DNA from 3 places in the Delftia deserti genome. Region 2 is predicted to be linked to each of the others. Evidence: predicted binding sites of a transcription regulator. Region 2 holds the regulator's gene; each other region holds the start of a gene.

Region 1 (10,161 bases), 5.5 Mb from region 2:
ACCCGTGGCACCCGTGGCACCTGCGGCACCTGCGGATGCTGCCGCCACGGCCGCACTGCCCTGCCCGCGCCGGGCCTTTTCGCCCAGGCTCTGGCGGTCGTGTTTGGAGAAGGCCGAGAAGCTGCGGCGCACCAGGGGCAGGATCTGGGTGAACTGGGTCTCGCCCAGCTGCGCCAGCCAGGCATCGACGGCTCCCCAGATGGCGTCGTCGTGCAGCAGCACCAGGGCCTGGCGGTTGAGAAAGCCGTCCAGCCAGGCGGCAGCGTCCAGCGGCGGCACGCCCAGCGAGAGATTGCGGCCCAGTTGCGTGGCCACGGCCTCGCTGTCCAGGCGGTGGGCATCGAGCAGCAGGCGGCAGGCCGCGCCGCGCAGCAAGGCGGCGCCCGCGTCGCCCATGGCAATGCTGCGCAGGGCGCCGAACCAGGCTTCGCGCGGCTCCTCGGCATCGCGCAGGCGCAGGGCCTCGTGGGCCTGCAGCACCCTGGCCTGCATGTGTCTTGCAGCGTCCTCGTCCAGCGCCATGCAGGCCAGGGGCAGGCCGATGGCGGCGCGCAGCGCCATGCTGTCGATCACCGTGGCCAGGGCCTGGGTGTCGGTCTGGCGCACGCTGCCGTAGCGCAGCACATTGGCCAGCGGCGGCAGCGCCTGCATGAGCTGGGAGACGTCGCCGGTGCTGGCCGAGCGGTCGGCCAGGTCCTGCATGAGGGCATCGACCAGGTGCGGCAGATCGGCCAGCAGGGCGTCGTCGATGGTCTGGGCCAGCTCGGGCAGCGGGGTCTCGGGCGTCAGCGCCTGGCGCACCTTGGCCGCGGCGGCCTGCACCAGGGTGCCGCCGTAGCGGCTGGCCTCGATGATGCGCACGGCCAGCTCGGGCTCCCACTGCAGCTGCCAGCTTTCGCGGAAGGTGCCACGGTTGCGCTGCTGGTCGGTGGTGACGCTGCCCCACTCTATGCCCAGCAGGCGCAGGCGGTGCAGGAAGTGGCTGCGTTCGCGGTCCGTGTCCTTGCGCAGGTCCAGGGCCAGGACCTTGGCGGCCGCCTCGGGCTTGAGGCGCAGGCTTTTTTGCTGCTGCTCGATGTCGCGCTGCAGCGGCACCTGGGGCACGTCGGCGGGCACGCCGCCGATGCGGTCGCCCACGCTGAGTTCGCGCTCGATCAGGCGCAGCGGCGTGCGCTCGCCCATGCTGATGACGGTGACGATGGCCTCGTCCAGCTCGGGCAGGCCGGGGCTGGCGTGGCCGCGCAGGGCCGCCAGGCTTTCGGCCAGGCGCGTGGCTTCGATGATGTGGGCGCTGGAGCAGTCCAGGTCCTTGGAGCGCAGCAGATGGGCCACGCGCGCCAGCCAGCCGACGGTGCGCTGGGTGCTGCCGCGTGCCGGGTCGGCAGCAGGTGCGGACTGGAGCAAGGACTCGGGCACAGGCTCGGAGCAGCGCCACAGATGTTCATACCAGCCCGGCGAATCCACGCCCGCGCCATAGCCGCTGGACGAGCACAGGTTGCGGTAGGTCCAGGGCGCCCAGGTGGCCTGGACCTTGGCCTTGGGCAGGCCCTTGAGCGTGGCGGCATCGGCCTTGGCGGTGACCTGGGCCTGCAGGGCGGGCACATGCCATGCGCCGCAGACCACGGCAATGCGCTGGTGGCCGGCCTTGACGGCCTCGCGCATGCACTGGCGCATCCAGGCTTCGCGCAGCGCCTCGCGCCGGGCATGGCGTGCGCCGCGCACTTCGTTGGGCAGCTCGGCGCGCACCACGGCCATGGCTTCGGCAATGCCCTCGAACAGGGTGGCGCCGTCGCCGCGCTCCTCGACCATGCGGTTCCACCAGCTTTCGCCGTCGGGGTAGCCTGCGGCCTCGGCCAGCAGGTCCAGCGGATCGTGCCAGTCCCGCGGGGATGGTGCCGAGGGATCGACGGCAAGGTCGGCAGCCGGCACGGACTGCGTGGTGTCGTCGCGGTCCAGGGCCTCGGCGGCATTGCTCTGGAGCTGGCTGCCGTCTGCCGCAGCGGCGACGGAGTCGGAGCCCGAGTCGGCATCTGCATCTGCATCCTGGCCTCCATCGGCCGCATCCGCGCCTGCATCAGCTGCATCTGCTGCCGCCGCCTCGGCCCGGCGCCGTTCCTGCTCGGCCATGTCCAGCGCCATGCGGTGGGTCTGGGGCAGGTCGATGAAACGCGTGGCCACGCCCTGGCGCGCCGCCCATTGCAGGGCCTGCCATTCGGGCGAGAACTCGGCATAGGGATAGAAGGCGGCATGGGCCGGGCTGTCCTGCACATAGACCAGCATGGCCACGGGCGGCTGCAGGTCGGCATGCTGCAGCATGGGCAGCAGGGACTCGCCCTCGGGCGGGCCCTCCACCAGCAGGCAGTCGGGCTGCAGCTGCTCCAGGGCCTGCAGCAGGCTGCGCGCGCAGCCCGGGCCATGGTGGCGGATGCCGAAGAAATGAAGCGGATTGGCAGAGGTGGCCATACGGGAAGTGCGCAGGAGATGCGCAGAAGATGCGGTCGGTCAGCGGTGCGGGAGTGCGGGCTTCAGAGCTGCTCGCGGCAGGCGCGGTACAGGTCCTTCCAGTCGCTGCGTTCCTTGACCACGGTCTCCAGGTATTCCTTCCAGACCACGCTGTCCTGCACCGGGTCCTTGATCACGGCGCCCAGCAGGCCCGAGGCCACATCGCCCGCGCGCAGCACGCCGTCGCCGAAATGCCCGGCCAGCGCCATGCCGCTGTTGATGACCGATATGGCCTCGGCCGTGGACAGCGTGCTGCTGGGCGACTTGACTCGCACGGTCTTGCCGTCTTCGGTCTGGCCGTTGCGCAGCTCGCGGAAGATCTGCACCACGCGGCGCACTTCCTGCAGGGCCGGCGGCTCGGCGGGGAGGGCCAGGGCGCGGCCCTGCTCGGCCACGCGCTTGGTGACGATCTGCACCTCTTCGTCCTGCGAGGCCGGCACGGGCAGGATGACGGTGTTGAAGCGGCGCTTGAGCGCACTGGACAACTCGTTCACGCCCTTGTCGCGGTTGTTGGCCGTGGCGATGACCGAGAAGCCCTGCACGGCCTGCACTTCGCTGCCCAGCTCGGGCACGGGCAGGGTCTTTTCGGACAGCACGGTAATCAGCGTGTCCTGCACGTCGGCGGGGATGCGGGTCAGCTCTTCGATGCGGGCGATCTTGCCCAGCTTCATGGCGTTGACCAGGGGGCTGGGGATCAGCGCCTTCTCGGACGGGCCGTGGGCCAGCAGCTGGGCGTAGTTCCAGCCGTAGCGCAGCTGCTCCTCGCTGGTGCCGGCCGTGCCCTGCACCAGCATGGTGGAGTCGCCGCTGACGGCGGCCGACAGGTGCTCGGACACCCAGGACTTGGCCGTGCCGGGCACGCCGTACAGCAGCAGGGCGCGGTCGGTGGCCAGGGTGGAGACGGCGATTTCCATCAGGCGCGGATTGCCGATGTACTTGGCGCTGACCTCGAAGCCGTTGCCGAGCTTGCCGCCCATCAGGTACTGGAGCACGGCCCAGGGCGAGAGTTTCCAGTTGGGCGGACGCGGACGGTCGTCCACCTTGCGCAGGGCTTCGAGTTCTTCGGCGAATTGCTGTTCGGCATGCTGGCGCAGGACTTGGCTCATGGTGTGCTTCCGGGAAGGGATAAGGGTTGGATTCGGTTCGGTTCGGGGTATGCGGCAGGACGGGCGCGCCTCAGGCCTGGCCGCGCAGCGCAACAAAGGCCTGGTGCAGGCCCAGGCGCAGATCGACGATGCGCTCCAGATGGCCGCGCATGCGCTCTTCATCCCAGGGCCGCACGCGGCTGCGTTCGAGGCGCGCCTGCTGCTGGGGCGTGAGGGGAATGCTTGCCGGGGCGGCAACTGCAGCGGCGGTGGCGGTGACTGCTGCTGCCGCTGCTGCGGATGCCGATGCCCCTGCGGCATCTGCCGCAGGGTCGGGTTGCGGCTCGGGCTCAGGCTCGGGTTGCGCATCCAGCACCGAGGGCTTGCGCCACAGGTCGGCAAAGCGCTCCAGCGCGGTCACGTCCAGCATGCGTGCACAGGACAGCAGGGCCTGGTCGGCGCGGTAGCTGTGCCAGTTGCCCGTGATCTGCTTGCCGCCCACGGCCACGTGCAGTGCCTCGGTCAGCCGCGCCGACAGCGCGGGCGAGAGCAGTTCGGCACCGCCCAGCGACTGGGACATGCCCTCGATGGCGTCGATGAGCTTGTGCCTGTCGCGCTCGAACTGGGCAATCCAGCGGGACTCGCGTTCCTCGCGGGACAGCCGGGCCATGAGGGCGGGCAGGAGCGCGTCGTGGCGCATGTCGCGGCCCATGGTCTGGGCGGCATCGATCCATTCCACGTCCAGCTGGTATTGCAGGGCCCGCACCCAGCCCTGGCGCAGCGAGGATTTCCAGTCGCTGCGCCGGCTCCACTCCATCACTTCCAGAGGCGTCAGGCCCAGGGCGCGGGTCCAGAAGGACACGGGCGTGAGCTGCACCATCTGCTCCAGCAGCCAGGCCTTCTTGCCGCCACGGTGGTAGGCGTCGGGCTTGAGCGTAATGCCGTCGCGCTCCCATTCCTTGGAGCCTTCTTCGGGAGGCTCCACGATCCACTGGCCCTTGTCGTCCTGCTGCAGCATGGACTGCATCCAGCCCATGACGCGCTGGCTGTGCGCGCTGTCCGGCAGGCACGAGAGCATTTGCGCGGCGTTCTCGCGGATCTCCTTGCTGCGGTCGGACAGCAGTTTTTCGAGCAGCGGCTCATCGTCCATGCCCAGCCCCACGGCCAGGGCCTGGACCAGGGGCAGGCGCTCCTTGGCGCCCAGCTCCTTCAGGCTGCCTTCCAGCCGCGTGCGGGCCTTGGCGGCATCGGTTGCACGCTCGCTGCGCAGCAGGGCCACGCGCTGCTCCACCGAGCCTTCCTGCCAGACCAGCTCGGGGTCGGCGGTTTCCTCCACGCCGCTGGCATAGCCCCATTGCGGGTTGAGCGTGCCCAGCCAGCGCCCGCGCTCGCCCAGCACGGGGGCCAGCCACTGGCGCAGCTCCACGGACTGGCGGCCCTGCTCCAGCGCAGGCACCAGCAGATCGTGGGGCAGGCGCTGGCCGGCCTGGTCCAGGGTGCGCAGCATGGAGGCCTGCAGCTCGAACGGGCCGTCCTTGAGCACGTCGCCCATCAGGGTGTGCAGGCGCGCATCGGCAGGCGCGGTGCGCGACTCCGCAGGCGCTGCGGCGGGCACGGCCAGCGGTGCCGTCAGGCGCACCTGCGCGCCAGGCTGCCAGCCTGCCCGCTCGAACACGGCCGCCACGGCGCTGGCGCGCAGCAGTTGCTGGGCGGGCGAGTCACCGGGCAGGTCGGCGCGGGGCTGCAGCGCCGCCTGCACGGCCTGCTGCGACCCGGTTGCGGACGGGTCCACGCCCGAAGCCAGCGCAGGCGGCACGGCCAGCCGGTCCGAGCCGACCATGGCCGATTGCTGCAGCGCAGCCCAAAGTTGTGCGTTGCTCATACCGGATCACCCTGGTTCTGCCAGATACATTGCTGGGCGCCGTCGCCCTCGCGGGCCTGCCAGGCGCTCAGCAGCCGCCAGCGGCCCACGGCCGGGCCGGGTTCCCATTCGCCAAACAGCTGCATGGGCGCACCGCCGCTGAGCGCCAGCAGGTGCCAGGCCTGGGCATCGTCAATCGCCACGGGGACGGGCTGCACTGGCGCCGCCTTGCCAAGGGCGACCGGCGATGCATCCAGTGCTTCGGGCCAGGCCGCGAACCACTGGCCCTGGGCAGGCACCAGCCGCAGCCGGTCCTGGCACAGCGGCTGCGTGGCCTGCAGCGGGTTGGCGGCAATGCGCTGGCCCAGCAGTTGCAGGACGTCGCCCACGGCCGATGTGGCCAGCGGGCTGGCGCCATCGGCAGGCAGCGCAGGCCCGTTGCCATTGGCCGCAATGGCGCGCAGCGGCGCGTGGCCTGGATAGAAATTCAGCGCGCAGCCGTAGCGATGGCCAGGCACCCAGGCCGATTCAAAGCCGCGCCCGCCCTGCGCATAGTCCAGCACCAGGGCCATGCGCCCCGTGCGCTGGCCCTGCAGCCAGACGCGCCGCTCCATGAGCCGGCCTTCGCGCTCGATCATGCGCAGGCCGGCCACCAGCCATTCGTCCTCGACCGACTGGCCCCTGGCCTGCACCTCAGCCTTGTCCATGGGCCAGCCCAGCGCGGCCATCACGTCGGCCTTGACCTCGGGGCTGAGCGATTCGCGTCGGCGCACGGCGTCGATGATCAACTGCCAGTGGCCCAGCTGCACCAGCATGTCGCGCGGCCAGTCGCGGTGGCTGTCCACCAGATCCCGGCAATCCTTGATGCGCGCCGCCATGCCCGTGGCCTGCGCATCGACCATGCGCGCGGCCATGTTGTTCCAGCGCTGGCGCATCTGCGCGTCGCCGGCCTGGTTGGCCAGGCCCGCACGCACCATGTCCTGCATCCACAGCGACAGTTCCTGCAGGCCCGCCTCCACCTTGTCCCAGCGCTTGCCTTCGCGCCTGGCCTGTTGCCTGGCCGCGACTTCGGGGTCGGGCGGCGGCTCGGCCGCTGCGGCGGCAGCCTTGGCCTCTTTCTTCTCGGCCTTTTCCTGGCGGCTGTCCAGCCAGGTCTGCACCCAGGCGGGCGGATCGCCGCCTTCGGGGACTTGCCCGCCGGCACGCATCAGCATCAGCGCCAGCCCGTGCTTGCAGGGGAATTTGCGGCTGGGGCAAGAGCATTTGAAGGAAGGCCCCGACAGGTCCACCTGGGTCTGGTAGGGCTTGCTGCCGCTGCCCTGGCATTCACCCCATACCGCCACATCGTTGGCGCCCATGGCGGGCCATTTGGCGGGCGATTGCAGGCCCTTGGCGGCCTTGCTGGATGAGGCGTCCGGCGACAGCGCCAGAACTTCGCTCTCTGTTCCTAATACACGCGACACCGAAGCTCCCTCTCCAAGTGTTTGTCATCGCCGGGCGCATTGAATGAAACGGCACTGCCCGGCAAACACGAAAGCCTATCAGCAATAGTTATCGGCAACTTGAAACAAATCACAACAACACCAAGCCTCTCTCCCAGGAACGGGGAAGCCCATGGCGCACAGCAAGCGCGCTATATCGGCGCGTGCATTGATGGCACCAGGCCATGCCAGCCTTCAAGCATTGCGAAAGACGCAGGAAACACGCATTCACCATTTCCCGCGATGCACACCACCCATTCATTGAAAGCGAGCACTCATTCCGCACTGAAAGCGGTTTCATTCCATTGCACTACCAACCATTGCAATCCGCTTGCCATGGCGATAGCGCGACGGCGTGTTCAACCCGGAGCCAGGCAAGGCCTGACCAGACCCTGGCCGAGGGATGGACTCTCGGAAAACCGGGTGTGCCAGGTGAATTTACTGTATATTCATACAGTCATGGAGCTGCAACGCAAACTTTTCATCCTCGCCGACGCCGCCAAGTACGACGCCAGTTGCGCCTCCAGCGGCTCGCAGGGGCGCGACTCGCTGGACGGCAAGGGCATGGGCTCGGTCACCGGCATGGGCATCTGCCACAGCTATGCGCCCGACGGGCGCTGCATCTCGCTGCTCAAGATCCTGCTGACCAATGTCTGCATCTTCGACTGCCGCTACTGCATCAACCGCAAGAGCTCCAACGTGCAGCGCGCCCGCTTCACGGTGGCCGAGGTGGTGCAGCTGACGCTGGACTTCTACCGGCGCAACTGCATCGAGGGGCTGTTCCTGTCCAGCGGCATCATCCGTTCCAGCGACTACACCATGGAGCAACTGGTGGAGGTGGCGCGCCGGCTGCGCGAGGAGCATGACTTTCGCGGCTACATCCATCTGAAGACCATCCCGGATGCCGCCCCCGAATTGCTGGCCCGGGCAGGCCGCCATGCCGACCGCCTGAGCATCAATGTGGAGTTGCCCACGGCCAGCGGCCTGGCGCAGTTCGCGCCTGAAAAGGATGGACAGCGCATACGCCAGGCCATGCAGGGCGTGGACCGGCAGGTGCAGGCCTGGCGCGCGGCCACGCGCGAGCAGCGCCAGGCGCAGTCCCTGCCCGGCGCGCCTGCGCAGCGCGCCGCCGTGCCGCGCTTCGCGCCGGGCGGGCAGAGCACGCAGATGATCGTGGGCGCCGACCGCGCAACCGATGCCGACATCCTCGAATCCAGCCACACGCTGTATGCGGGCTACGGCCTGCGCCGCGTGTACTACTCGGCCTTCAGCCCCATTCCCGATGCCTCGCGCGATCTGCCGCCGCAGGCGCCGCCCCTCATGCGCGAGCACCGGCTCTACCAGGCCGACTGGCTGATGCGCTTTTACGGCTACGGGGCGGGCGAGATCGCGGCGGCCAGCCGCCACGGCATGCTGGACCTGGAGATCGACCCCAAGCTGGCCTGGGCACTGGCCAACCGACAGCAGTTCCCCGTGGACCTCAACCGTGCGCCGCGCAGCCTGCTGCTGCGCGTGCCGGGCCTGGGCACGCAGACGGTGGACCGCCTGCTGGCGGCGCGCCGCGTGCGCAGGCTGCGGCTGGAGGATCTGCTGCGGCTGCGCGCGCCCGTGCAAAAGGCCCTGCCCTTCGTGCTGATCGACGGCCACCGGCCCCTGCTGGGCGAGACCGACTCGGCCGCGCTGCGCACCCGGCTGATCGCGCAGTCGCAGGCCAGCCTGTTCTAGAACCTGGAGCACGCCATGCAAGCACAGGCTCTCACCATCGAACTCGACAGCCCCGACGACTGGCCCGGCTTTCGCGCAGCCTGCAGGGCGCTGCTGGCCCATGGCGCCGACCCCGCTGTGGTGCGCTGGCGGTGGCCCGACACGCGGGGGGCGCAGCAACTCGGCGCGGGCGTGGACCTGTTTTCCAGCACGCCGCAGCAGGCCATGCCCGCCTCGGCACTGGCCGGGCTGGCCGGCCCCGGCGAGGCCGGGCTGTCCCTGTCCGAAACCCAGATGTCCGCGCTGCGCCATGCCTGCCTGCACCGCGCGGCGGGCCGCTTCGAGCTATGCCACCGTTGGCTGGCGCGCATGCAGGCCCGGCCCGAACTGCGGCTGGATGCGCTGGATGCGGACTGGCGCGCCATCGAGGCCCTGGCCCGCCCCGTCTCGCGCGAGATCCACAAGATGCACGCCTTTGTGCGCTTTCGGACGACGCAGCGGCAGAACCAGCCCGAGCTGCACATTGCCTGGTTCGAGCCCGAGCACCACATCGTGCGCGCGGCGGCGCCCTTCTTCTGCAAGCGCTTTGCCAACATGCACTGGGCCATCCTCACGCCGCAATGCAGCGCGCACTGGGACGGCCATGCGCTGCGCCTGGCGCCCGGCGCGCGCCGCAGCGATGCCCCGCCAGCCGACGCGGGCGAGGCCCTGTGGCTGACCTACTACGCCAGCACCTTCAATCCGGCGCGCCTGAAGGAGCAGGCCATGCTGCGCGAGATGCCGCGCCGCTACTGGCACAACCTGCCCGAGACGGTGCTGATCTCCACCCTGGTCCAGCAGGCCCGCGCGCGCACAGGACAGATGCTGGAGCAGTAAGGGCAGGCGCCAAAAAACAAAGGCCCCGAAGGGCCTTTGTCTGCTTTGCAGCGTCGCTCAGTGCATCAACCCAGCCACTTGCGGGCGTTGCGCCACACACGCATCCAGGGGCTGAATTCCGACTTGTCGCCGTTGGTCCAGCTCATCTGCACGTTGCGGAACACGCGCTCGGGGTGGGGCATCATGGCCGTGAAGCGGCCATCGGCCGTGGTCACTGCCGTCAGGCCGCCGGCCGATCCGTTGGGGTTGAACGGGTACTGCTCGGTGGCCTTGCCGTGGTTGTCCACATAGCGCATGGAGGCGATGGCCTGGTCCGCATTGCCGCGGAAGCGGAAGTTGGCAAAGCCTTCGCCGTGGGCCACGGCGATGGGCAGGCGGCTGCCGGCCATGCCCTGCAGGAACAGGCTGGGGGACTCCAGCACTTCCACCATGGACAGGCGCGCCTCGAAGCGGTTGCTCTGGTTCTGCGTGAAGCGCGGCCAGTCCTGGGCACCGGGAATGATGTCGGCCAGCTCGGCAAACATCTGGCAGCCGTTGCACACGCCCAGGCCGAAGGTGTCGCTGCGGCCGAAGAACTGCTGGAACTGCGCGGACAGGCTGTCGTTGAAGGTGATGGAGCGCGCCCAGCCGATGCCGGCGCCCAGCGTATCGC
Region 2 (10,161 bases):
GAATGAGCGGAAACAGAACCTGACACTCGCTGAATAAGGTGTAGGTTCTGGTGTAGCTTTTGGAGATTATTCTGATAACCAGAGGGAGAAGGCTTCTGCAGGCCGAGGTCGGCTCCGCGCAACCGTATCAGTGGCTTGCACGCTGCAACGTCTTGGAGACGACTATGCCGGGAAGGCTTGGCCGATGGCCGCCTGTTGGCGAAGGCGGTGAAGACCGGGTTGGCGGCGGTCTGAAGAGGCTGCATGGCATGGAGAGAACTCCCGAACATGTTCCCCGCTGATGAGTGGCGCGAGAGGAGTCATGATTTCGCTCGGTATCTGGCAGCTCCGCGCCTGGTTTTCATTGAGAAATTGGGTGCTGAATGGAGTGGGGCGCTCGCGGTGTCCCAATCACTTTCGGCGGCTCCTGCATCAGGGGCGTATTTGAACCGCATGCAGCATTGACACCACTGATCGCGGCATTGGTCCGCATCCGTTTTTCGTCCTGGGAAATGGTGCGAATGCTGGAGACGAATTCCAGTTCCTTGCGCGCCTCCTTGCACTGAAGGGAGGCGCCGAGCTGCTCCGGCGCAGGAGCCGCCGTCTGGCGGGCTTGCTGCTCGATAACACGCTGCTGGCTCTCGATCTGGCGCTGCTGCATTTCGTTCATCTGGCGCTGATACTTTTGTCCATTCGCCTGCGCTGCATCAGCCCGTTCACGGAAGAGCTCATCGTCCGATTTTTTGCGCTGTGTCAGTGAGCCAGTGTCAGTGCTGCTGCAAGGGCTGTCTGAGAAAGTCGATTTTCCAGAAGCGTCCTTGCATTGAAAGACCTGGGCTGCTGCAGGCAATGCGAAAAGTGCTGTAAAGATTGCTGTGGTCAAGAGTCGCATATGTATATCGATGAATTGATGGACCTGATCGGATCCGAATTGCAGACGAAGAATTGTGCTTTGATCCGTATTCCTGACAATTCGTGCCTTGGCTCCAAGCGCCCGCTTCACTCGGCGTCCCGCAAGGCAGCGCGGCGGGCTGCTTCGGCGGTCTCCTGAGCTTGCTTCTCGGCTTGCCTGAAACGTTCTTGTGCCGTGGCCGATGTGCCGTCATGGCCGCCCGCGGCGCGCTCACCGATGTGAATGTTGGAAAGCCTTGCTGTGCCGTACAGCAAAGCCGCTGCAATGATCAGGAGCGCGATGAATTTCATTGTTGCATTGTGCCGCTGGTCCTTCGGGAATGGCCGGCATCTGCGGAGCAATCTCACACCTCTGCCGCTTGACAGGTCCAGAGTAAACTCGCCCCGGCGGCCAGCACTCGCTGCACGATGGGAATGGAGCTTCCCGAAACCGCCTTGCAAAGGGCTGATGGCTCCTGCCTTGGTGGGATGTGTCCTGCCGGTGGCGGGGCCATGTCTTGATCCTGCCCGGCACGCCCGTCCCGGTTATTCGATGAAAGGACGGTCATGGGGTTCTACGGATTCATTCTGGTGTTCGTTGGAGGTGGTCTGGGGTCTGCGCTCAGGCATGGCACGAACTTGCTCGCGCTGCGGCTGGTGGGCAGTGCGTATCCGCTGGGTACGTTGGCGATCAATGTGCTGGGTGCCTTCGTGATGGGGGTGGTGGTGGAGTGGTTTGCGCTCAAGACATCGCTGCCGCAGAGTGCGCGGCTGTTCATCACCACGGGCATTCTGGGTGGCTTCACCACGTTTTCGACGTACGCGCTGGAGGTCGGCATGCTGTATGAGCGTGGCGATTGGCTGGCCTCCGTGCTGTATGCGCTGGGCTCGCTGGTACTGGGCGTGGCCGCGCTGTTTGCGGGGTTGGGGCTGGTGCGCATGGTGGCCCATTGAGGCACTGTGATTGCGCTATGCTGTGCGCCATGGCCCGTATGAACGCAACGCAGATTATTCGCACCATCCATTGGATGGTGGGTTAGCCAGCGGCCTTCAACGCCATGCAACCCGCCCAGACGAGGCGGGTTTTTTCATTCCGCCTCCGGGGTTTTCTCATGCCTTTCAGGAGATGGATATGCAGGTTTCCGAACAGTCCCGGCCCCGTTGTGCAAAACATGCCGATGCCACTGTCGCCAACGCGCGGCTTGCCACGCTGCACATGGTCTGCGGCAAGATCGGATCGGGCAAGTCAACGCTGGCGCGGCAATTGGCGTCCGGGCCCGGAACGGTGCTGGTCAGCGAGGATTCCTGGCTGGCCGGCCTGTACCCCGGCGAGATGCAGTCGGTGGCCGATTACGTGCGTTGCAGCGCGCGGCTCAAGGGGTTGATGGGCGCACATGTGCAGGCGCTGTTGAGCACTGGCGTGTCGGTGGTGCTGGACTTTCCGGCCAATACCCTGGAGGGGCGGGGCTGGGCGCGCAGCGTGTTCGAGAAAGTGGGCGCCTCGCACCGCCTGCATTTCCTGGATGTGCCTGACGAGGTCTGCAGGCAGCGCCTGCGGGCGCGCAATGCGGCAGGCGAGCATCCGTTTCAGGCCAGCGATGAGCAGTTCGACCTGATCACGAGCTACTTTGTCGCGCCCTCCGACGAGGAGGGCTTCGACGTGGTGCATCACCCGTATGCGCCGGCCTGAAGCGCCGGTCTGGACGAGACACTTCTGCCAGTCCTGTCGCAGGGCCGCTGTTGCAAAGGCGCCACGCAGTTTCACGTGCCAGGCGGCGGCCTCATGCAAGGCGCGGCGGTCGTTGCTTTCCAGATGTCTCTCGCCCATGCGGCTATGCCAGGACCAGGTGACGACCAAGCCCCGGGCGATGGTGGCCAGATAGCGCCTGGGTTCGCGGATGTCTTGCTTCGGCAGGGGCGAGCGCAGCAGGCGCACAAAGGTGTCATGGGCCAGGTCGGCGGCATCGTCACGGTTGCCCAGGTGTTTGCGCAGCAGGCAGAGGGCATCCATTTGTTGCACGTGCGCTACAGGGGGGTGGTGGCCGCAAGCCTGCGCCAGCTTCGCACAGGCCGATTCCTCGTGCGGTGCGTGGTCCGCGCCGCCCATGTTTGTGTCGTGCAAGGTGTGTCGCATACCTTGCATCGGGCCTCAGTTGGCTGCGGCTCCGCCATGCGCCTCCAGGCGCTCCAGCGCAGCGCAGACATCGGCCATTCGCCCGGAGATGAACAGGCATTCAGGCTGTTCCTGTGGCGACCGCTGAATGATGCGCAGGCCTGAAGACTGCTCAGGTGCGGCTTGCAGGGCGGGCTGCGTCGGCAGCAAGGGCAGGATCAGCTGGGCATCTCCAGGGTCTGCAGCGCGTGCAGCCTTGCCGCGGCGCTGCGGGCTGCGCCGGCGTGCCTTGCTGAAAGAGATCACGTTGGCGGGCTCGGGTGCTGTGGCAGGTGTTGGCTGGCCCGCAGGGGCTTGTGCAAGAGGCATGGCCGACTCCATGGCGGTCGCAGTCAGGCGGATGCCATGTGCCAGGCGCAGGAAGGAAAGAGAGGACAGTGTTGGCAGAGCGAATCCCATGTGACGACTCCTGTTGGCGTGTTTCAAAGAGGCATGGACACAGGCAGGATTGCGGTTTTCGGGCAAAGCTCCGCCCAGGGCGAAGCTGCAAGGCTTCGCGCCTACCACCTGGACGGTGCATGAAATAGGGGGTGGCAACCCGTGCAGGGCTGCCCGTCCGGCTTACATGGACATGCTGTTGCGGATCAGCCCCACGGCCAGGCCTTCAATGGCAAAGGCCTCTTCGGGGGCGACGCGGATCACCGGGTAATCGGGGTTTTCCGGCAGAAGTTCCACGCCCTGCGTGGTGCGGCGCAGGCGCTTGACGGTGACTTCATCGCCCAGGCGCGCCACGACGATCTGGCCGTTGCGTGCTTCGTGCGCAGACTGCACGGCCAGCAGGTCGCCGTCCATGATGCCCGCGTCGCGCATGGACATGCCACGCACACGCAGCAGATAGTCGGGGCGGATCTGGAACAGGCTGGGCTCGACGGAATAGGTTTGGTCGATATGTTCCTGGGCGAGAATGGGTGAGCCCGCCGCAACGCGGCCCACCAGGGGCAGCATCAGCGGTGCCAGGGCCGACAGCGGCAGTCCGAAGCTGGTTCCGCGCGCGGCATTGATGTTGCGCACGGTGTCGGTACGCAGGCGAATGCCGCGCGAGGTGCCGCTGACCAGTTCGATCACGCCTTTGCGGGCCAGGGCCTGCAGGTGTTCCTCTGCAGCGTTGGCGGACTTGAAGCCCAGCGTGTTGGCGATTTCCGCGCGTGTGGGGGGGGCGCCCGTGCGGGAGATGGCGGCCTGGATCAGGTCCAGGATCTGTTGCTGGCGGGCGGTGAGCTTGGGATGGTCGAGCATGGCGTGCGTCCGGTCCTTGAGAGCAGATGGCGGGCTGGCAGGCCATCTGATGATTTATACAGTATCTGTATTTTTAACCAGTTTTCCAAGAGGTGCAAGTGGGGCAGTCAAAGTTGGTGATTCTGGGCACGGGCGGGACCATCGCTGGCCGGGCGGATTCGCAGTCGCAGGGAGTCGGGTACAAGGCCGGGCAGATCACGGTGCAGTCTCTGCTGGATGCCGTACCGGACCTGGAGCAGCAGGCGCTGGGCCCCGTGCAGACGCAGCAGATCGCGCAGGTGGACAGCAAGGATATGGACTGGCCCGTGTGGCGCGCGTTGCTGCACGCTTGCGTGCAGGCGCTGGAGGATGCGGACACGCGCGCCGTGGTGATTACGCATGGAACGGACACGCTGGAAGAGACAGCCTGGCTGCTGCACAGCCTGTTGCCGGCCACCAAGCCCATTGTGCTGACCTGCGCCATGCGCCCGGCCACGGCCCTGTTGGCCGACGGGCCGCAGAATCTGCGCGATGCCGTGACCGTGGCTGCCAGCGGCGGGCGCAGCGGTGTATGGGTTGTGGCGGGCGGCGAGGTGCATGCGGCAGCCCAGGTGCAGAAGGTCCACCCCTACCGGCTGCAGGCAATGCGCTCCGTGGAAGGCGGGCCGCAGGCGTTGGTGGAGGAAGGGCGTGTGCGCTGGCTGGTGCCCGATGCGCCGTCCGCGCGGGCCGTGGTGCCTGCGTCCATGTCATCGGATCTGCTGGCGCTGGATGAACTGCCCTGGGTCGAGGTGGTGTTCAGCGGCGCCTTGGCGCGTGCCAGCGGCGTGGATGCGCTGGTGGCCGCAGGCGTGCGTGGCATCGTCGTGGCTGGCACGGGCAATGCGACGGTTCACGAAGGCATGGAAGCGGCCCTGCAGCGCGCCCGCGACAAGGGCGTCTGGATCTGGCGGGGCACGCGCTGTGCTGAAGGCCTGCCCGTGGCCTCCGGCCTTGGGGCCAACCCGGCAGAGGCCGATCTGGCGCAGCTGCCCGTGGCAAAAGCCCGGATTGCGATGATGCTGGCGCTGGCAGCGCAGCCGCGCGACTGAGCCGGGCGGCGCCGCCGGCATTTCTTCAGTTGCTGGCGGTCAACAAAAAAGCACCCGGCGGGTGCTTTTTTCGTTGCGGCACATGGCCTGCCTCACTCAGCCAGTGCAGCCAGTGCGCGTTGGGTGATGTCCTCGACCGAGCCCAGGCCGCTGATGGCGCGGTACTTGGGTGCCGCTGCGGCTTCCTTTTCGGCCCATGCGCGGTAGTAGTCCACCAGGGGGCGGGTCTGGCTGCTGTAGACGTCCAGGCGCTTCTTGACGGTTTCTTCCTTGTCGTCTTCGCGCTGCACCAGCGGCTCGCCGGTCACGTCGTCCTGGCCTTCGACCTTGGGCGGGTTGAACTTGACGTGGTAGGTGCGGCCCGAGGCGGGGTGGGAGCGGCGGCCGCTCATGCGTTCGATGATGGCGTCGAAGGGCACGTCGATCTCGAGCACATAGTCCAGCTTCACGCCAGCGGCCTTCATGGCGTCGGCCTGGGGAATGGTGCGGGGGAATCCATCAAACAGGAAGCCGTTGGCGCAGTCGGCCTGGGCGATGCGTTCCTTGACCAGATTGATGATCAGGTCGTCACTGACCAGTTGGCCGGCGTCCATCACGGCCTTGGCCTGCAGGCCCAGGGGCGTTCCGGCCTTGACGGCGGCACGCAGCATGTCACCGGTGGAAATCTGGGGGATGCCGTACTTCTGGCAGATGAAAGCGGCTTGCGTGCCTTTGCCGGCGCCGGGTGCGCCCAACAAAATCAGTTTCATGGAAGTCCTTGAGGAGAGTAGAAATTCTTGTCTGCCGGATCGGCCCACCGGGGCGGACAGTCCATGCGTCATATTTTTGTCGCGGGCAAGGATAGCACGCACAGGGCTAACACTGGCTTACACGCAGAGGGCAAAACTGTCGCCTGTGCAATCTCCAAAAACTGCGTTTTGCTGTCCGACAAAACCGCATGTGCCGTTGTGTTGTGAATGGCGATGCCGGGCATCGCCATTGGCGCATCTGTCAGCGTGCGCGGGATCGGATTCAGGCGGACAACCGGGCGCGCACCCGTTCCAGGTCTTCGGGGGTGTCCACGCCGGGGCCTGGTGCATGGGGCGTGAGGTGGACGGCGATGCGGTGGCCGTGCCACAGCGCACGCAACTGCTCCAGCGCCTCCAGCACCTCGGTGGGGGCGGGAGAAAGCTGCGGGAAGCTGCGCAGGAAACCGGCACGGTAGCTGTAGATGCCGATGTGGCGCAGCGGTGCGAAGCCGGGGCGTCCCGGCGCTGCCGATGCTGTCTCCCACCATGCCTGGCCTGCATGTTCACGCGCAAAGGGGATGGGTGCGCGGCTGAAATAGTGGGCCATGCCCTGGGCATCGCAGACGACCTTGACCACGTTCGGGTTGGTGAAGTCGGCCAGGCTGTCGATGGCATGTGCAGCCGTGCCCATGCTGGCCGAGGGCCGCTGCGGCAGCAGGGCGGCCACGGCATCGATGAGGTCGGGAGCGATCAACGGTTCGTCGCCCTGGACGTTGACGACGATGTCGTCGCCATCCAGGCCCAGCAGTTCGCAGGCCTCGGCCAGGCGGTCGCTGCCGCTGGCGTGGTCGTTGCGGGTGAGCACGGCCGCAACGCCGTGCGCGGCGCAGGCGGCGACGATGCTTTCGTCATCGGCCGCGACCACGCAGCGCGTGGCGCCGCTGAGGCCGGCGCGCTGTGCCACGCGCACGACCATGGGAAGGCCTGCAATGTCTGCAAGGGGCTTGCCCGGCAGGCGGCTGGAGGCAAGGCGGGCAGGAATCAGAACCGTGAAGGGCGCGTTGGACATGGTGCGTTGCGGAGGTGGTCGAAAGTGCGGGCGCGGGCGGCGTCGGAAATCGGGCCTTGCGGCGCGATCAGTCCTCGAGCTCGTCGTCGTCCAGCGTGCGGGCTTCGGCCTCCAGCAGCACCGGGATGCCGTCGCGCACGGGGTAGGCCAGGCGGGCGCTGCGCGAGACCAGTTCCTGGTGCTCGCGGTCAAAGCGCAGCGGGCCTTTGGTGACGGGGCAGACCAGCAGTTCGAGAAGTTTGGCGTCCATGGCGGATCCTGTGTTTTGGAGGGGGAGGGCGGGCCGTGGCGGCCAGCCAAGACGGTGATGATAGTCAGGCGCGTGGCCTGCGCAGCGCCTGCAGCCGCTGATCCAGCAGCGCCCAGAAATCTGGCGGCAGCTGCAATTGCAGCGCAACAGACCAGGCCTGGGGATGGGTACGCCACAGCTTGACTGCATCCTTTTCGGTGCAGACCAGCGGGTCTTCATCGCGTCCCAGGCGCTGGAAGCTCTCAAAATTATAGTGATCCGGCAGCGCCTGGGCGTGCCCCAGCGCCAGGCCCTGTTCACTGGCCAGCATGGAGAAAAAGCCCTCGGGCCGGGCCACGGCGGCCACGGCCTCCACGGGCCGTCCGCGCAGGGCCGCCAAGGGGATGCGCTCACCGTGCGCATTGACGCCTTCCGCGGCCAGTTGGCGCTGCATGGCAAAGGCGGGCGCATCCGTTGGCGGACAGGCGCCCGCATGCAGCACGGCGGTGACGGGGCGCGGCCAGGGTTCGCGCAGCGGGCCTGCCGGCAGCAGCCAGCCATTGCCGATGCCGTCGTCGTTGAAGACGCACAGCTCGATGTCGCGGGCCAGGGCCAGGTGCTGCAGGCCGTCGTCGCTGATGACCACATCCACTTGCGGATGGCGGACGCGCAGGGCCTGGACGGCCTCGATGCGCTTGCGCGCCACGAAGACCGGCACGCCGCTGGCGCGCGCCAGAAGCGCGGGTTCGTCGCCCACGTCGGCGGGGGCGCTTTCGGGCAGGGCTTCTCGGCAGTCGTCCGTGCTGCGGCCATAGCCGCGCGAGACGATGCCGGGGCTCCAGCCGCTGTCCCGCAGATGGCGGGCCAGGGCGAGCGTGACGGGGGTCTTCCCGGCGCCGCCCGCAATCACGTTGCCGACGACGATGACCGGAATGCCGGCCTGGCCTGCACGCCTGAAACCCAGTGCATAGGGCAGCCGATGCAGGCCCAGCAGGGCACGGTACAGCAGGGACAGGGGAAAGAGGGCACAGGCCAGCGGGCCGCGGTGGCGCCAGGCCGCGCGAAGCCCCCGGGCTGCGGGGGCGGGGCCATTCCCGGGCATGGCGGCCTTGCCTTCAGCGCCCGGCGCTGGCCGAGGTCTGCGTGGCGAAGGTGATCTGGGACAGTCCGGCGCGGCGCGAGGCCTCCATCACCGACACCACGGACTGGTGCGGAGCGGTGGCGTCGGCGCTGATGATGACCACGCTGTCCTTGCCGGCACTGGCCGCTGCGGCCAGTGCCTGGGTCAGGCCGGTGACGCTGCGGTCTTCCACGGCGGTCTTGTTGATGGCGTAGCGGCCGTCGGCGGCGATGGCGACGATGATTTCGCGGGGCCGGTCGCGCTGCTGCTCGACATCGGCCACGGGAAGGGTCAGCTGCAGCTCGGTGAACTTGCTGTAGGTGGTGGACAGCATCAGAAAGATCAGCACCACCAGCAGCACATCGATGAACGGGATCAGGTTGATCTCGGGCTCGTCACGGCGGCGGGGACGGAAGTTCATGGCAGGTCTCTCGCGTGCGGGTTCTGCGGGTTCACTTGCCGCCGACGCGCACCAGGTGGCGCACGAACTGCTCGGAAGCCAGCTCCATGCCCAGCAGGTAGCCATCGACGCGGGCGCGGAAGTAGCGCCAGAAGATCAGGGCCGGAATGGCGACGATCAGGCCGAAGGCCGTGTTGTACAGGGCGATGGAGATGCCGGCCGCCAGCTGCGCCGGGTTGCCGCCGCCGGTGGCCGATGCGCCGCCTTGCGAGCCGAAGATCTCGATCATGCCGATCACCGTGCCCAGCAGGCCCAGCAAAGGCGCGGCAGAGGCGATGGTGGCCAGCGCGCTCAGGTGCTTTTCCAGCGTGTGGGCGGCAGCGCGGCCGGCGCCTTCCATGGAGGCGCGAAGCTCTTCTTCGCTGCTGTCCGGATGGGCCTGCAGGGCGCGCAGTCCGCTTGCCAGGACTTCGCCCAGCGTGGAGTTCTGGGACAGCTGCTGCACGACTTCCTGGCTGGGCAGGCCGCGCGAGGACACGGAAATCGCCTCGCCCAGCAGGGCGGGCGGCGCAACGCGGGCCGTTTTCAGCGCCACGAAACGTTCAAAGACCAGGGCCAGAGCCAGGATGGAGCAGGCAATCAGTGGCCAGATCGGCCAGCCTGCGGCTTGTATGATCGACAGCAAGTTGTTTTCCCCCCGCGTTTAACTGCAGCCGACGATTATGGCCCAGCCATATGGCCGGTCCAGGCGTCCCGTGCCCGCGATCGCCTGAAAACTGTGACCCGGCGCAGCATCCAGGCAACGGGCGACTCCCCTGTTCGGAATTTTGGGTTGGTCGCTATAGCACAGATTTCTGTGGATAACTTTGTTATCAAGCGGGTTGCGCAAACGCCGCTGCGGCGGCGAATGGACACTGTGACAAATGTGAATTCTTTGTTGCAGCAAAAAAATCTTTATGAATCAATTGCTTGCGAGGTGTTTTTGAGAGTGCTTCTGCAAATTGCCGCCAAAGTGCCTGCCCGGGTCTGCATCCGCCTGCCTGTGGAGAATGTTGCACTGCATGCAGACCGGGAGGCCGCATGAGTGGTGCATTCGGCGCAATGAACCCAGCAGCGGCGCCGCTGGTCTGGGAAGTCGGCGCGCTGTGCCGCGCCGTGAGCGACGCCTTGCAGGCACGCTTCAATCCGGTGGCCGTGCGCGGGGAGATCAGCGGCTTTTCGCGCGCGGCCAGCGGGCATTGCTACTTCAGCATCAAGGACGCGGGC
Region 3 (10,161 bases), 3.0 Mb from region 2:
GATGCGGCCCTTCTTGTGGATGTGGCCGGGCATGATGCCGATCTTGATCTCGTCGGGCGTGATCAGGCCGGGGCAGTTGGGGCCCAGCAGCAGGGTGCGCTTGCCGCCTGCGGCTTCCTTGGCGCGCATCTTGTTGCGCACTTCCAGCATGTCACGGACGGGGATGCCTTCGGTGATGCAGATGGCCAGGTCCAGGTCGGCTTCCACGGCTTCCCAGATCGCGGCGGCAGCGCCTGCGGGGGGAACGTAGATCACGGAGACCGTGGCGCCCGTGCCTTGCGCGGCTTCCTTGACGGAGGCGTAGATTGGCACGTCGAAGATCTTTTCGCCGGCCTTCTTGGGGTTCACACCGGCCACGAAGCAGTTCTTGCCGTTCGCGTATTCAATGCACTTTTCAGTGTGGAACTGGCCCGTCTTGCCCGTGATGCCTTGGGTGATGACCTTGGTGTCTTTGTTGATGTAGATCGACATGGTGTTTTCTCCGGGCCTGCTTACTTGACGGCTTCGACGATCTTGGTGGCCGCTTCGGCCATCGTGTCGGCGCTGATGATGGGCAGGCCGGACTCGGCCAGCATCTTCTTGCCCAGTTCTTCGTTCGTGCCCTTCATGCGCACGACCAGGGGCACTTGCAGGTTCACGGCCTTGCAGGCAGTGATCACGCCGGTGGCGATGGTGTCGCACTTCATGATGCCGCCGAAGATGTTGACCAGAATGCCTTCGACCTTGGGGTTCTTGAGCATGATCTTGAAGGCTTCGGTGACCTTCTCGGGGGTGGCGCCGCCGCCCACGTCCAGGAAGTTGGCCGGCTCGCCGCCGAACAGCTTGATGGTGTCCATGGTGGCCATGGCCAGGCCTGCACCGTTGACCAGGCAGCCGATGTTGCCGTCCAGCGAGATGTAGGCCAGATCGAACTTGGAGGCTTCGACTTCGGCGGGATCTTCTTCGTCCAGGTCGCGCAGGGCCACGATTTCGGGCAGGCGGAACAGGGCGTTGGCGTCGAAGTTGAACTTCGCGTCCAGGGCAACCACGTTGCCCTTGCTGTCACGGTTCAGCGGGTTGATCTCGACCAGCGAGGCATCCGTGTCCATGTAGCACTTGTAGAGCTTCTGGCAGATGTCGATGAACTGGGCGGTGGAGTCGGCAGGCATGCCGATGCCCTTGGCCAGTTCTTCGCCCTGGGCCTGTGTCAGGCCGACCAGGGGGTCGACGAAGATGGTGATGATCTTCTCGGGAGTGGAGTGGGCCACTTCCTCGATGTCCATGCCGCCTTCGCTGGAAGCGATGAAGGCCACCTTCTGCGTGCCGCGATCGGTCACGCACGACAGGTAGTATTCCTTCTGGATGTCGGCGCCGTCTTCGATGTACAGGCGGCGGACCTTCTGGCCTTCGGGGCCGGTCTGGTGCGTGACCAGCTGCATGCCCAGGATCTGGCCAGCCAGTGCCTTGACGTCGTCAATGGTCTTGGCGACCTTCACGCCGCCGCCCTTGCCGCGGCCACCAGCGTGGATCTGGGCCTTCACGACCCACACGGGGCCGCCGAGCTTCTGGGCGGCCTCGACGGCCTCTTGCACTGTGAACGCAGGGATACCGCGAGGTACAGGCACACCAAACTGACGCAAGATGTCCTTGCCTTGGTATTCATGAATCTTCATGATGTCTCTCTCAAACAAATAGGGGGGGATTGACCCGGTAGCCCTGGGGTGCTGCCTCAAGGCGGAGTGACCTGGCAATCGCCGAATGTACCATGCTGCACTGCGCCATCCGACACGCCCCCATGCGCAGAATCCACAATTTCCTGCGGGCCAAGCAGCATGCCAGGAACTGTGCAATGCCTTGATATGTCAGGGAAAAGACGGTTTCCCGACATTTCTTTCAGGCGCCACAGCTCTTTTGTCTTATAGAGGATCTGCAGACGGCTCTGCCCGCCGTTTGTAACAGGCGCATGTCAGCGCGCCTTTGATCGCCGCTGCCAACCGTTTTGCGACAACGGGCGCAGGGGGACCCGGTTTCGGTGAGAATCCGCAGCTGGAACGCGGCAATGGTGCCGCAGCGGCTCCAGGAGGGCCGCGCAGCAGGAGAAATACAGCGATGGCAAAAGTCTTTATCGATGGCGAAGCAGGCACGACAGGGCTGCAGATCCGTGAGCGTCTGGTCGATCTGTCCGGCGTGGAGCTGGTCAGCATTGCCCCCGAGCTGCGAAAGGATCCTGCCGCCAAGCGTGCGCTGATCGCCGGCGTGGACTTGGTCATCCTGTGCCTGCATGACGATGCCGCGCGCGAGACCGTGGCCATGGTCGATTCCATCGAGGCCGAGACCGGCCGCGCCATCAAGATCATCGATGCATCCACGGCCCACCGCGTGGCGCCCGACTGGGTGTATGGCTTCCCGGAGCTGCGTGCCGGCCAGCTTGAGGCGGTCAAGACTGCCAGGCGCGTGTCCAACCCCGGCTGCTATGCGACGGGAGCCATCGCGCTGCTGCACCCGCTGGTCGCAGCGGGCCTCATCCCCGCCGACCACGGCCTGAGCCTGCCCTCGGTGTCCGGCTATTCGGGTGGCGGCCGCAGCATGATCGAAGCCTATGAGGCCGGCACGGCCGCGCCTTACGAGGCCTATGCGCTGGGCCTGACGCACAAGCATATTCCAGAGATCCTGCAATACACCGGCCTGACGCGCCGCCCGGTGTTCATTCCCGCCGTGGGCAATTTCCGCCAGGGCATGCTGGTGCAGCTGCCGCTGCACCTGGACCTGCTGCCGGGCGCGCCCAAGGCGTCCGACCTGCACGATGCGCTGGCCTCCCACTACGCGGCCACCAACACGCCGGAGCAATGGGTGTCGGTGCTGCCGCCGGCCGAGGACATGAAGCTGGCCGCCGACACGCTGACGGACACCAACAAGCTGGAGCTGCGCGTGTTCGCCAATGAGCAGTACCGCCAGGCCGTGCTGATCGCCCGTCTGGACAACCTGGGCAAGGGTGCCAGCGGCGCCGCCGTACAGAACCTGCAGATCATGCTGGGCCTGTGAGCCCGGCCACGCCACCGTCCGCGTCCCTGCCGGGCCGGCGCGGTCCGGCCTGGGGCCATGTCCTGGCCCTGGCCGTGCTGTGCCTGCTGGTCGTTCTGTTTGCCTGGAAGCTGCGGCCGGCACTGCCGTCTTCATCGCGCCTGCTGCTGAGTCCGCTGTTGGGCAATATGGAAGCCTGCCTGGTGCAGGACGGGCTGCGCGAGGACTTCCCCAAGGAATTTCAGCAGATACCCGCCAGTTGCCTGGGTCCGCAGGGCTCGGCCGCAGAAATGGTGAAAGCCACGCTGCAGCGCCTGGGCCGGCCCCAGGGCGAACTGGACCTGGGCTATACGCTCAGCGTGCCGCTGTTGCGCTACGTGCAGTGGAATGGCCAGGCCTGGGAAGTCCAGGGCGAGGCGCTGGACCGCGTGGTGCGCACGGTGGCGCAGGCGCATCGGCCCGTGGTGCTGTATCTGTTCGCCACGCATTTCGAGGTGCACTCCAAGGCCGAGGAGCGCCTGGCCGCCGATCCCGCCAATCTTGCTTGGACGCCCAAGGGGCCGCTGCCGCTGGACAGCTATTTGGGCGCACGCATCTTCCCGTGGTCGGTCGCGCGGCAGGACAACGAAGTCACGCGCGTGCGCAAACTGGTGGTCGATGCCCTGGCCGAGCGCATGTGCGCCGCAGGCGATGCCGCCATGCACCAGTTGCGCGCCCTCACCGTGCTGGGCGAGACGCACCAGCTGTTTCCGGGATTCGAGGCCGGCATGGGATTCGCGGCCGAAGGCTATGCGGTCACCGACTACAGCCCGGCCTCCGTGGCGGGCTTCCATGCATTCCTGCGCCAGCGCTATGGCGACATCGCGCAGCTCAATGCCCACCTGAAGTCCGGCTTTGCCAGCTTCGATGCGGTCGAGCCGCCGTCGCGCGACATCCGCAGCGAGCCGCTGCAGAACTTCTTCCAGCACATCGACAGCTATGCGGCCGGCACGGTCCCGGTGTCCGGCTGGGTCCACTCGCCCGATGCGAAGCTGCAAAAGCAGCTGGCCGTGGCCGTCTTCGTGGACGGGCGCCCCTACTCGCACGCCCCCGTGCACATGCACCGCCAGGACGTGGCTCAGGCCAGGCCCGGGTTCCTCACGCCCGATGTGGGCTGGCGTGCCGATATCCGCTATCCGGCGCTGGGCGAGGGCCTGCACCGCATCGACGTGGTGCTGCAGGCCGGCGGACGCAGCCTGGGCCTGCTGGCCACGCGCCAGATCGCCGTGATGGACCGCAACCAGGGCGAGCCCCGGCCCCATGCCGCCGAGGCCTTGCCCGACTTCGGCAAGCTGCCGGATGGCGTGGAATTCTGGGTGGACAGCCCGCAGGACCGGCTGGCGCTGTTCTACAACCCGCTGGTCACGGACTGGAACGATTTCCGCGAGCAGCAGGTTGCCGACTACATCCAGGGCTTTTCCGAGCACATCGGCCACGGCTGCCTGGGCCGGGTCCCTCGCTTTGCCCACCAGCTCAACCCCCATGCGAATCCGAGCTGGGATGCCAACCGCTACGCCGTGGAGCGCAGCCTGCAGCGCATGCCGGGGCTGTCCCTGGGTGTCAGCCTGTACGGCGAAGATACCTACGGCCCGCTGGTCGGCCAGATGCTGCGCCGCTATGGCCACACGGCCTATGGCGTGACGGAGTTCCATCCGCTGGTGGCCCTGTCGCCGCAACGGCTGGAGAAAGTGCTGACCATGCACCGCCGCCAGGGCGCGCGCTTCCTGTCCTTCTTCATGGAAGCCCGGCCCGAGGATGCGACGGGCACGCAGTCCAGCAACGAGTTCTCGTTCGATGCGGACAACACCGCGCATGGCTCGGATGCGCTGTACCACTCGCTGCGCCAGCTGCTGCAACCGCACTGATCTGCCGCGCGCAGCCATCGACGTGTCTTCCTTGCAGAACAACTCCCCCGTGGCCGCCGGCCGGGCCACCGCCATCGGACTGCTGGCCGTGGTGTGCTGGAGCTGCACCGTGGGCCTGATGCGCTCGGTGGCCGAGCCGCTGGGCGCCGTGGGCGGCGCCGCCATGCTCTACACGGTCAGCGCCCTGTGCGTGGCCGCCGTGCGCGGCCTGCCCAGGCCCTCGCAGTGGCGGGCCATGCATCCGGCCTACTTCTGGGGCTGCGGCCTGCTCTTTGCGGTCTACGAGATCTGCCTGTCGCTGGCGATTGGCCTGGCACAGGACCGCGCCCAGGCGCTGGAGCTGGGGCTGATCAATTACCTGTGGCCCAGCCTGACCATCGTTTTGGCCGTACTGCTGCGCCAGCAGCATGCGCGCTGGTGGCTGTGGCCCGGCGTGCTGCTGTGCCTGTGGGGCCTGACGCGCGTGCTGGGCGGCGACTCCCTGCAACTGCGGGGCATGGCGGACCACATGCTGTCCAACCCGCTGGCGTATGGACTCGCTTTTGGCGCGGCCCTGCTGTGGCCCTGCTATTCGCTGGCTGCGCGGCGCTGGGGCGGTGGCCACAATGCCGTGGGCCTTTTCCTGATATGGACCGCGCTGGCGTTGTGGATCAAGTGGCTGTGGCTGGGCGGTGAAGGCGGCATGCAATGGTCGGGCACCGTGGTGCTGCAATTGCTGGCCGTGGGCGGGCTCACCGCCCTGGGCTACAGCTGCTGGGAGCACGGCATACAGCACGGGCACCTGGCCGTGATGGCTGCAGCGTCGTACTTCACGCCTGTGTTCTCGGCGCTGCTGGCCAGTGCCTGGCTGCAGGTGCGGCCGGGCTGGGGATTCTGGCAGGGCGTGGTGCTGGTGACCGTGGGGTCGCTGGTGTGCTGGGGTGCTACCCGGCGCGCAGACTAGCCTTCGTCCTCTGCTCCCGCGTCCCAGTCTTCGCTGCGCCCCCGCAGCACCTTGCTTGCAATTTCTCCACCAAAACCGCGCGCAGCCAGAAAGCGCATCTGCTTGAGTCGTTCCTGCGGTGTGGCCGGTGGTGCACCGAAGCGCTGGCGCCACACGGCATGGGCACGCTGCAGTTCGGTGGCACGCAGTTGCTCGGCGGCGGCGCGCACCAGGCCGTCGTCCAGCCCCTTGCTGCGCAACTCCTGCACCACGCGTGCCGTGCCAAAGCGCGCGGCCTTGCGGTGCAGCACGGACTCGGCCACGCGCTGGGCACTGATGAAGCCGCGCTGCTCCAGCGCGTCGAGCATGGCGCCCAGGTCTTCGCCTTCCTCCACATGGGGGGCGAGCTTGCGTTCCAGCTCCAGTCGTGAATGTTCGCGCTGGCCCAGCAGCTTGAGCGCCCGGCCCTTGAGCGACAGCTTGGCGAATCCCATGCGGCAGCGTCTCCTGAATCGTCCTGAATAAAAAAGGCGCAGACGTGAGCCTGCGCCAAGATGGCAAACACAGTGTGCGCAGGCGCTGCGGCGCCTGCTGTGAGGGGGCTGGGTGCTCAGGCTTCGATCACGCCGTCCTTGTCGGCCTTGGCCTTGGCGGCCGCCTTGGGGGCCTTGGCTTCGGGGGCATCGCCACCGGTCGTGGGCAGCAGGGCGATGCCCAGGCCGTCGCGAACCTTGTTCTCGATCTCCACGGCCAGGCCACGGTTCTCGCGCAGGAATTCGCGGGCGTTGTCACGGCCCTGGCCGATCTTCTCGCCGTTGTAGGCATACCAGGCGCCCGACTTGTCGAGGATCTTGGCGTTGACGCCCATGTCCAGGATTTCACCTTCGCGCGAGATGCCCTCGCCGAAGAGGATGTCGAACTCGGCGGTCTTGAACGGAGGCGAGACCTTGTTCTTGACGACCTTGACCTTGGTCTCGTTGCCGATGGCCTCGTCGCCCTTCTTGATGGTGCCGGTGCGGCGGATGTCCAGGCGGACCGAGGCGTAGAACTTCAGCGCATTGCCGCCCGTGGTGGTTTCGGGGCTGCCGAACATCACGCCGATCTTCATGCGGATCTGATTGATGAAGATGACCATGCAGTTGGTCTTCTTGATGGTGGCCGTCAGCTTGCGCAGCGCCTGGCTCATCAGGCGGGCCTGCAGGCCGGGCAGCTGGTCGCCCATCTCGCCTTCGATTTCGGCCCGGGGTGTCAGCGCGGCCACCGAGTCCACGACGATCATGTCCACGGCGCCCGAGCGCACCAGGCTGTCCACGATCTCCAGGGCCTGCTCGCCGGTATCGGGCTGGCTGATCAGCACTTCATTGAGGTTCACGCCCAGCTTCTGGGCGTAGCCGGTGTCCAGCGCGTGTTCTGCGTCGATGAAGGCACAGGTGCCTCCCTGCTTTTGCATTTCGGCGATGACCTGCAGCGTCAGCGTGGTCTTGCCCGAGGATTCAGGGCCGTAGATCTCGATCACGCGGCCACGGGGCAGGCCGCCCACGCCCAGGGCGATGTCCAGGCCCAGGGAGCCGGTGGAGACGACCTGGATGTCCTGGATGGCTTCGCCTTCACCCAGGCGCATGATCGTGCCCTTGCCGAACTGCTTTTCGATCTGGGCGAGTGCGGCCTGCAGGGCCTTGGCTTTTTCACTGTTGGCGGTGGTGACGGCGGTGTTCATGCGGACTCCTGGGTTGGCTAGGGTTTCAGCTCTGTATTTGCATTCAGGCTGGATGCTTGAACAGTAGTTTATGGGCTTGTTGGTTTGTTTTGTTGGTGTTTTTAGTCAGTTTTCCTGACTTGTTGGATTTGCCTCCACAATGCATCCATGAGTGAGTTTTCCCCCGTCACGCCGCCCGCCGATGCCTGGCGCCAGACCCACCTGGGCCGCCTGCTCGGCCATGCCATGCGGCGGTTCGACGCGCGTGTGCTGCAGCTCATGGCGCGCGATGTGGAGGTGCCGCTGGCGCTGTCCAATCTTGCGGCGCGCGACAAGGTGGGCGCGGCCCACATCCACATCACGCGGCATCTGTCGCTGGCCGGCGACAGGCTCACCGACCTGGCCGAGCGCGCTGGCATGACCAAGCAGTCCATGGGCGACCTGGTGGCCCAGTGCGAGGCCTGGGGCCTGGTCACGCGCGAAAGCGACGAGCGCGATGCGCGCGCGCGCCGCATCCGCTTCACGCCTGCGGGCCTGGCCTGGCTGCAGGCCTTCCATGACGCCGTGTCCCAGGCCGAGGCCGAGTTCCGCGAGGAAGTCGGCGACGACATCGCCACCGTGGTGGCGCTGGGGCTGGAGGCCTATGCGGGCGGCGGCTCACTCGGGTAAGGTCCCTGCCCTTGGGGCGGGGCGCATCCTAGAATCCTGGGAATCAAAGGCGCGCATTTCCAACATCCAGAGCGCGTCTGTATTTCAGGAGACAACCCCATGCGCATTCTGATTGCCGAAGATGACCAGGTCCTGGCCGATGGTCTGCTGCGCAGCCTGCGCGGCTCGGGCGCCGTGGTCAGCCATGTGGCCAACGGCAGCGAGGCCGATACCGCGCTGATGACCAGCAGCGAGTTCGACCTGCTCATCCTGGACCTGGGCCTGCCCAAGATGCACGGACTCGAAGTGCTCAAGAAGCTGCGCGGCCGGGGCGATGCGCTGCCGGTGCTCATCCTCACGGCAGCCGACAGCGTGGAAGAGCGCGTGCAGGGGCTGGACTACGGCGCCGACGACTACATGGCCAAGCCGTTTGCGCTGTCCGAGCTGGAGGCGCGTGTGCGTGCGCTCACGCGGCGCGGCATGGGTGGCGCCAGCAGCACCATCAAGCATGGCCCCCTGGTCTACGACCAGGCTGGCCGCGTGGCCACCATCGACGGCAAGATGGTCGAGCTGTCGGCGCGCGAACTGGGCCTGCTGGAAGTGCTGCTGCAGCGTGCGGGCCGGCTGGTCAGCAAGGACCAACTGGTCGAGCGCCTGTGCGAATGGGGCGACGAGGTCAGCAACAACGCCATCGAGGTCTATATCCACCGCCTGCGCAAGAAGATAGAGCGCGGCCCCATCCGCATCGCCACCGTGCGCGGCCTGGGCTACTGCCTTGAGAAGATCGCTTCCTGAGGCCGCTGCCCTGGCTGTCAGGCCCGGGTTGGCTTGCCTGCGCATAGTGGCGGATGCCACGGGGCCGTGAACCCGTCGTGAGGGCTGCCCGCCGATGAAAATCTTCCAGCGTGAACAGCGCTCACTGTTCGGCGAGATCCTTGACTGGATGCTCACGCCGCTGCTGCTGCTGTGGCCCGTGAGCCTGGCACTGACCTGGCTGGTGGCCCAGGGCCTGGCCAACAAGCCGTTCGATCGCGCGCTGGAGTACAACGCCCAGGCGCTGGCGCAGCTGGTGATGGTGCAGCACGGCAAGGTGCTGTTCAACCTGCCGCAATCGGCCAGCGAGATCCTGCGCGCCGACGAGTCGGACACCGTGTATTTCCAGGTGCTGGGTGTCAAGGGCGAGTACCTGGCCGGGGAGCGCGATCTGCCGCCGCCGCCCGAACCTGACGAGGCGGCGCTTGCGGGCGCGCTGCCCGGCCTCCCCTCCGGCGGCACCGTGCAACTGCGCGATGCCGAGTTCCGCGGCATTGACCTGCGCGTGGCCCATGTCTGGGTGCGCATGCCCCTGCCCGACGAGCCCCAGGCCCTGGTCCAGGTGGCCGAGACGCGCGAAAAGCGCAGTGTGCTGGCCACGGAAATCATCAAGGGCGTGATGCTGCCGCAGTTCGTCATCCTGCCCCTGGCCGCCTTGCTGGTGTGGCTGGCGCTGGCGCGCGGCATCAAGCCGCTGCACCGGCTGGAGGAGCGCATCCGCGCACGCCGGCCCGAGGACCTCTCGCCCATCAACCACAAGGACGTGCCGCTGGAGGTCGTGCCGCTGGTGGACTCGGTCAACGACTTGCTGGGCCGGCTCGGTGATTCGCTGGCCACGCAAAAGCGCTTCCTGGCCGACGCGGCCCACCAGCTCAAGACACCGCTGGCCGGGCTGCGCATGCAGGCCGAACTGGCCCAGCGCGAGGGCGTGAGCACGGAGGAGTTGCGGCAGTCCCTGGCCCAGATTGCGCGCTCCAGCATCCGCGCCACGCACACGGTGAACCAGTTGCTGGCGCTGGCGCGCGCCGAGAGCGCCGGCGTGGGACGGGGCCTGGCCATGCAGCCCTGCAACCTGGTGCGCATCGTCACCGACGTGGTGCGCGACTGCCTGCCACGCGCCATGGACAAGCATGTGGACCTGGGCTACGACGGCGCCGAGTCGTTTGCCACCGGCGTGT

The links. The regulator LexA, encoded in region 2, represses DNA repair genes until DNA is damaged. The targets are predictions, from matches to a motif close to ACTGTATNNNNATACAGT.
Region 1: a site for LexA is predicted at 7,370-7,387, ahead of ACFPFG_RS28490 (putative DNA modification/repair radical SAM protein). Genes of this name have one in related genera too.
Region 3: a site for LexA is predicted at 7,574-7,591, ahead of recA (recombinase RecA). Genes of this name have one in related genera too.

What each region holds. Positions count from the first base shown of each region.
Region 1 covers NZ_JBHSIH010000001.1:6,026,570-6,036,730, reverse strand. The annotation lists gene ACFPFG_RS28510 (DUF5682 family protein) at 1-2,463, opposite strand, end outside; gene ACFPFG_RS28505 (AAA family ATPase) at 2,526-3,608, opposite strand; gene ACFPFG_RS28500 (DUF5691 domain-containing protein) at 3,679-5,469, opposite strand; gene ACFPFG_RS28495 (SWIM zinc finger family protein) at 5,466-6,911, opposite strand; gene ACFPFG_RS28490 (putative DNA modification/repair radical SAM protein) at 7,389-8,654, shown strand; gene ACFPFG_RS28485 (TIGR03915 family putative DNA repair protein) at 8,670-9,509, shown strand; gene purL (phosphoribosylformylglycinamidine synthase) at 9,575-10,161, opposite strand, start outside.
Region 2 covers NZ_JBHSIH010000001.1:478,834-488,994, reverse strand. The annotation lists gene ACFPFG_RS02385 (DUF4124 domain-containing protein) at 341-871, opposite strand; gene ACFPFG_RS02380 (hypothetical protein) at 979-1,182, opposite strand; fluoride riboswitch at 1,293-1,356, shown strand; gene crcB (fluoride efflux transporter CrcB) at 1,438-1,824, shown strand; gene ACFPFG_RS02370 (P-loop nucleotide/nucleoside kinase family protein) at 2,003-2,560, shown strand; partial or broken gene ACFPFG_RS02365 (sigma factor) at 2,723-2,881, opposite strand; gene ACFPFG_RS02360 (hypothetical protein) at 3,020-3,442, opposite strand; gene lexA (transcriptional repressor LexA) at 3,605-4,279, opposite strand; gene ACFPFG_RS02350 (asparaginase) at 4,378-5,349, shown strand; gene adk (adenylate kinase) at 5,442-6,098, opposite strand; gene kdsB (3-deoxy-manno-octulosonate cytidylyltransferase) at 6,361-7,146, opposite strand; gene ACFPFG_RS02335 (Trm112 family protein) at 7,214-7,396, opposite strand; gene lpxK (tetraacyldisaccharide 4'-kinase) at 7,461-8,477, opposite strand; gene ACFPFG_RS02325 (ExbD/TolR family protein) at 8,491-8,916, opposite strand; gene ACFPFG_RS02320 (MotA/TolQ/ExbB proton channel family protein) at 8,948-9,580, opposite strand; gene ACFPFG_RS02315 (hypothetical protein) at 9,752-9,979, shown strand; gene xseA (exodeoxyribonuclease VII large subunit) at 9,976-10,161, shown strand, end outside.
Region 3 covers NZ_JBHSIH010000001.1:3,460,134-3,470,294, reverse strand. The annotation lists gene sucD (succinate--CoA ligase subunit alpha) at 1-471, opposite strand, end outside; gene sucC (ADP-forming succinate--CoA ligase subunit beta) at 492-1,652, opposite strand; gene argC (N-acetyl-gamma-glutamyl-phosphate reductase) at 2,089-3,021, shown strand; gene ACFPFG_RS16785 (hypothetical protein) at 3,018-4,904, shown strand; gene yddG (aromatic amino acid DMT transporter YddG) at 4,927-5,847, shown strand; gene recX (recombination regulator RecX) at 5,844-6,320, opposite strand; gene recA (recombinase RecA) at 6,437-7,543, opposite strand; gene ACFPFG_RS16765 (MarR family winged helix-turn-helix transcriptional regulator) at 7,691-8,191, shown strand; gene ACFPFG_RS16760 (response regulator) at 8,291-8,965, shown strand; gene ACFPFG_RS16755 (sensor histidine kinase) at 9,060-10,161, shown strand, end outside.